2 linked regions of the Syntrophobotulus glycolicus DSM 8271 genome follow. The main gene of each other region encodes a partner of the protein of the gene in region 2 in a complex. Links are inferred from orthologs where the notes say so. Each region holds a gene or a part of one and is shown on either strand. Other genes may lie near its edges.

The links. Proteins that work in one complex are often made in the same cells at the same time.
Region 1: the proteins of dnaB (region 2) and dnaG are in contact, whole or in part, in a crystal structure (PDB 2R6A), measured with the Geobacillus stearothermophilus proteins. The link is inferred for Syntrophobotulus glycolicus DSM 8271 from one-to-one orthologs. Residues at the interface, in WP_033016901.1 of Geobacillus stearothermophilus: Ser13, Glu15, Ala16, Gln18, Glu91, Leu92, Asp94, Ala95, Val96, Pro97, Thr98, Ala99, Ala100, Asn101, Tyr104, Tyr105, Ile108; in WP_049624496.1 of Geobacillus stearothermophilus: Lys456, Leu457, Leu458, Pro459, Ala460, Asn463, Ala464, Leu467, Leu535, Leu536, Ile537, Ala538, Gln544, Glu545, Asp548, Tyr549, His552.

The regions. Positions count from the first base shown.
Region 1 is NC_015172.1:2,444,194-2,447,135, reverse strand. It holds dnaG (DNA primase), read left to right. Parts: upstream 1-526; coding sequence 527-2,359; downstream 2,360-2,942. Other genes in the region: rpoD (RNA polymerase sigma factor RpoD), read left to right, coding at 2,346-2,942; SGLY_RS12065 (deoxyguanosinetriphosphate triphosphohydrolase), read left to right, coding at 1-386. UniProt on the Escherichia coli protein: RNA polymerase that catalyzes the synthesis of short RNA molecules used as primers for DNA polymerase during DNA replication.
Region 2 is NC_015172.1:3,384,674-3,387,833, reverse strand. What follows is about bases 293-3,160. They hold dnaB (replicative DNA helicase), read left to right. Parts: upstream 293-997; coding sequence 998-2,323; downstream 2,324-3,160. Other genes in these bases: SGLY_RS16740 (adenylosuccinate synthase), read left to right, coding at 2,484-3,160; lonC (Lon family ATP-dependent protease), read left to right, coding at 293-916. Outside these bases: more of lonC, read left to right, coding at 1-292. UniProt on the Escherichia coli protein: The main replicative DNA helicase, it participates in initiation and elongation during chromosome replication. Travels ahead of the DNA replisome, separating dsDNA into templates for DNA synthesis.

The sequences.
Region 1 (2,942 bases), 940 kb from region 2 along the record:
GAGATATGCCGGAGGAAGTACGGGAAATCCTGGGCGGTCATACCAGTGAGATGATTACAACAATGGTCACTGATATGATTGCGTTTTCAGAAGGCCAAAACCAAATTTGCCAGTCGAAAGAAGTTCAGTCCGCCATGCAAAGATTTCGCACCTTTATGTTTGAGAAAGTTTATTTAGCTGATCATCTGAGTGAAGAACGCAGTAAAGGCAGCCTTATCGTAGAAATTCTTTATGATTATTATTTAAAGCATCCGCAAATACTGCCGAATAATTATCTGCAATGGGCCAACGGAGACTTGCAGACGGCTGTGGTTGATTATATTTCCGGTCTGACTGATAATTATGCGATCAGTACATTTAAGCAAATATTTATCCCCAAAGGATAATTGTAAACACGAATCATACAAATTTTTAACATTAGAAGCAGGATTTTTAAATAATTTATCGAAAATGATAAAGCACTGTCAAATATCTAATGAAATTTAAGATTAATTTAAGAGACTCCACCTAAAAAGGGCGAATTACTGTGGACAACAGAATTTCCGAAGATTTTATTGAGGAAGTGCGCCAACGGGCGGACATTGTAGAGGTTATTTCAGAATATGTGGTCTTGAAACGTGCGGGCAAGAACTACCAAGGACTTTGTCCGTTTCATTCTGAAAAGACACCGAGTTTTAATGTCAATCCCGAGCGCCAAATGTTTTATTGTTTCGGTTGTCATACAGGCGGCAATGTATTTTCTTTTCTCATGAAGAAAAATAATCTGCCCTTTCTTGAAGCTTTGCAGGAGGTCGCAAGAAGGGTTGGAATGGAGCTTCCGGAGAGAGAACTTTCCCCGGAAGAACGGAAAAAAGAAAGCATGCGCCTCCGTTGGCAGGAGATTCACGAGCTTAGTGCCGGATATTTTCAGAAAATGCTTGAGGAAAGACCGGAGGGGGAACGGGGCAGGAGATATTTTGACGGCCGGAACATCGACCGGGACACAATGAGGAAATTTCGTCTTGGCTACACTGCCGACAGCTGGGATGGCTTGATCAATGAGATGGCTAAACACGGGATTACTCCCGGTGAACTTTCAGAAGCTGGACTGTCTGTGAAAAAAGATAATGGTGATGGCAGGATCAGCTTTTATGATCGTTTTAGAGGACGGGTCATCTTTCCCATTCTGGATGTGCACGGAAAACCCATTGGTTTTGGGGGCAGGGTTTTAGATGATTCACTCCCTAAATATCTGAACTCGCCTGAGACTCAGTTTTTTCACAAAGGTCGTAATTTGTATGGAATCCAAACCGCTTCCAGAGGGATAAGGGAGGCAGGGTATTCTGTACTGCTTGAAGGATACATGGATGTGATTGCGGTCCAGAAAGTAGGACTATTCAATGCTGTGGCTTCTTTAGGAACGGCATTGACCAGGGACCAAGCCAGAATTCTGAAAAGATATTCTTCAAGGGTAATCCTTTGTTATGATTCTGACGAAGCAGGTGTTCAGGCAGCATTCAGAGCGGGTGAGATCTTAATTAATGAAGGGCTGAATGTGCAGGTTCTTAAGCTTAAGGGGGCCAAAGATCCGGATGAGTATCTCCAGGGACACAGCAAGGAAGAATTTTTGCAGGAGCTGCAAAAGAGCCTTTCTTATATTGAATTTAAATATGAGATGCTTGTCGCAGATGCTGTTCCGGAGACGATTACGGCAAAGGCGGAATTGATCAGAAGAATGGCTCCCGATATCCTCCGTATAAAAAGCGCAGCAGAAAGAGAGGGATATGCCAGATTTCTCAGTTTAGAGCTTGGTCTTACTTTAGAGGCAGTAAAAGAAGAAATCGGCGGGATTGACCAGAAAAGATTAGAAAATAAAGGATACCAAGAAATTTTTTCTCAAAAACAGGATATTTCTCCTCATATCAGTAATACTATATCTGTGGCGACAAATCAATTCATTGAAAATACGATTGCCAACGGTGCTTACAGGGCCGAACAAATCTTGTTAAGACTGGTGCTTAATGACCCCGATGTTAAGAATAAAGTGCAGGAAGAACTGGGAAATGAATTTTGGTGCTTGGAAGAACATAAATATATTTTTGAAGCGGTCCCAGCCAATCTAAATGTACCTGCAGCAAACGAAGACTTATACGCACTGGTACAAAAGCGTTTGGCCGAACTATATGAGCTGAATATTGATATAGAGAAAGCAGAGTTCTTATTAAAGGACTGCATTAATGCAATTTGTGAATCTCAAAATAAAAAACAGATCCAGGATTTACAGGTAAAGATGATTCATCTGGAGAATTACGGTGATGCCGCCGGTGCGCTGGCAGTTCTCCGGGAAATACAGGAGCGGTTAAAAAGTGGCGAAAAATAACGTCAAGAAACAAGATATTCGTTCGAATTACCCGACGGAAGGGGGGAATTCGTTGCACGCTGAAGATCATAAAAGAGAATGTGTTGCACATCTCATTGAATTAGGGAAAACCAAGGGAAACCTTACCTATGACGAGATCGCTAATGCCCTTCAAAAGATTGATTTATCCGAGGAACAAATTGAAGAAGTGTATGATCAAATCAGTACACTTGGTATTGATGTTATCGATGAACATTCTGAAGGTGAGACAGACATTGTCATAGACAAGGAAACAGAAAAACTGGCTGAAGAAATTTCGGAAGAAACAGATATTGATCTTTCTATTCCTGAAGGAGTGGGGATTGACGATCCTGTCCGTATGTATCTGAAAGAGATAGGAAGAGTCCCCCTGCTCACGGCAGAAGAAGAAATTGAACTTGCCAAAAGCATGGAAGCAGGGGATGAGATGGCTAAGCGTCGCCTTGCGGAAGCCAACCTGCGCCTGGTTGTCAGCATAGCCAAACGTTATGTAGGCAGAGGGATGTTATTTTTGGATTTAATTCAGGAGGGGAATTTAGGTCTGATTAAAGCTGTGGAAAAATTT
Region 2 (3,160 bases):
CCAGACGCCCTTGTATATTAAGAAGATTTTTGAGGAGGGTGTTCCGGCCGATTTCGTGCTGATTGGCGCGACCACCAGGGACCCTTCGGAAATAAATCCTGCTTTAAGGTCACGTTGCACAGAGGTCTATTTCGGGCCGCTGGAACCGGAGGATGTTCAGGAGATCATCAGACAAGCCGGAGAAAAATTAAATGTTCAGCTGGAAGCAGGCGTTGAAGAGATTATCAGTGACTATGTCATCGAAGGACGCAAAGCGATTAATATCCTGCTTGATTCTTATGGAATGGCAAAATTCCGAGAACGGGACAGTGACAAAATCTCCATTCAGACCGAGGATGTCAGAGAGGTTTTGCGGACCAACAGGCTTACTCCTTATGTTCATAATAAGGTCAGTTCGGCCAGGGATCAGGGCAGGATACTTGGGCTGGGAGTAGCGGGGTTTTTAGGATCTGTCCTGGAAATTGAGGTTAAGGTTTTTCAAGGACCGGAAGGTAAAGGGACAATCAGATTTAATGAGACGGCCGGGACGATGGCCAAGGATTCGGTTTTTAATGCTGCGGCAGTGATTCGCATCTTAACCGGAGAAGATCTGCGGGATTATGATGTTCATGTCAATGTGGTCGGCGGAGGCAAAATAGATGGTCCTTCGGCAGGATTGGCCATTACCATAGCGATTTACAGCGCCCTCAAGGAACGGCCTTTAAGACAGGATGTGGCCGTAACCGGCGAAATTTCCATTCAAGGGAAAGTTAAACCGGTCGGAGGGATCTATGAGAAAATTTTCGGAGCCAAGCAGGCCGGGGTGCAAAGAGTAATTATCCCCGAAGATAATATAGATGAAGTGCCTTCAGGTCTTACTGGAATAGAGGTGATCGCTGTAAGTACGATTGAAGAGGCCTTAAGGGCTGTCCTATAAAAGAAAATATTTCAGCAGTTGGTGGGCGTTTTAGAATAACAATGATTGAGGATAAAACAAGGGATTACCGGGGGAGAGAAAATGGAACCAACAAAAGTTCCGCCACATAATTTAGAAGCTGAACAGGCAGTTTTGGGCTCCCTGATGCTTGATCCGGAACAGGCCAGTGTGGCTTTTGAAATTTTGCGGTTTGAGGATTTTTACAGGGACAGCCACAAGATTATTTTCACCGCCATTCAAGAGATACTGGACAAAGGCGAGCCTGTGGACTTGGTTACGGTCGCCGAATATCTTAGACAATATGGCCGTCTGGAGTCCATAGGAGGAATCGGAACGATTTCCCAGGTCGCTTCCTCTGTTCCTTCCGCTGCCAATATCGAATATTATGCCAGGATCGTTGCGGAAAAAGCGTTACTTCGCCAGCTGATCAAAATGGCTGGTTATCTGGAGCAGAAAGGGTATGAACCGGGCGAGGAGGCTTTTGACCTTCTGGAAGAAGCCGAAAAGATGATTTTGGAGATCTCGCACAGGCAGACCAAGGACGGATTTATTTCCATCCATCATATTTTGCTGAAGACCTTTGAAAAGATAGAACACCTTTATACCAATAAAGGCAACCTGACCGGAGTCCCCACTCATTTTAAGGAATTGGACAGACTAACCTCAGGCTGGCAGGCTTCCGATCTGGTTGTTATTGCGGGCAGGCCTTCCATGGGAAAAACCGCACTTGTGTTAAATATGGCCCAGAATGCTGCGGTTAAGTCTAAAGTAGCGGTGGCATTGTTTAGTCTGGAAATGTCTAAAGAGCAGCTGGTTCAGCGGATGCTCTGTTCAGAAGCCATGGTTGACCAGCAGAGAGTACGAACCGGGGAATTGCTGGACAGTGACTGGCCTAAACTCACCCAGGCAGTCGGACCCCTTTCCAATGCGCCTATTTTTATTGACGATACGGTAGGAATCACTTTAGCGCAGCTGCGCTCCAAAGCCCGCCGCCTCAAAATGGAGCAGGGGTTAGGCTTGATTATTATTGATTATTTGCAATTAATGACCTTAGGGCGCCGGGCGGAAAGCCGTCAGCAGGAAGTGGCCCAGATCTCCCGTGGACTGAAAGGACTGGCCCGTGAGCTGTCCGTGCCTGTTGTGGCATTGTCTCAGTTAAATCGCGGTGTGGAACAACGTCAGGATAAAAGGCCGGTTATGTCCGATCTTTTGGAATCAGGGGCAATTGAAGCTGATGCGGATGTAATTTCTTTTATTTACCGGGATGAATATTATAATCCTGAGTCAGAGAAAAAAGGGATAGCGGAAGTGATTATTGCCAAACACCGTAATGGTCCTGTTGGCACAGTTGAGCTGGGGTTTCTGAAAGAGTTTACGAAGTTTGTTAATCTGGACAGGACACACTAAGGATAACAAAAAGCAGGCAGGTCAGGGAGGCTTAATCAAATTCGAACGTTATTAGCCAGCCTGCTTATAATGTTCGGATTCTTTATTGACAAAGCGAGGGCCGGACTGTTAAGATTAAACTGTTTGTTCTAGAGATAATCTCTGATTGGAGGAAAAGATGATGGCTGCTGTTGTACTGATTGGGGCGCAATGGGGGGACGAAGGCAAAGGCAAGATTACCGACTTTGTTGCTGAACAGGCGGATATGGTCGTTCGTTATCAGGGAGGTAATAATGCCGGTCACACTGTAGCTTTTAATCAAAAGACCTATAAGCTGCATTTAATTCCTTCAGGGATTTTTAATTCAGATAAGCTTAGTGTTATTGGCAACGGGCTGGTGATTGATCCTGAAGTTTTAGTCGAAGAATTAGATTACCTTCATGAAAGAGGGATTACAACAGATAATTTGCGCATTAGCACAAATGCTCATGTGATTATGCCCTATCATTGCCTGCTTGATGTGCTGGAAGAGGAGTTTAAGGGCAATCAAAAAATTGGTACGACCAAAAGGGGTATTGGACCCGCCTATAAAGATAAAGCTTCCCGCACCGGAATTAGAATTTCCGATTTGATGGATAAAGAAGAGTTTGCGGACAGGCTGCATTACAATATCCAAGAAAAAAATATGCTTATTACAAAAATTTATGGCCGTGAGGAACTTAAATTTGAAGAGATCTATGAAAAATATTTAGAATATGCGGAAAGAATCAGACCTTATGTTACAGATACATCATTGATCATTAACGAATACATTGAACAAGGACGCAAGGTTTTATTCGAAGGAGCGCAGGGAACACT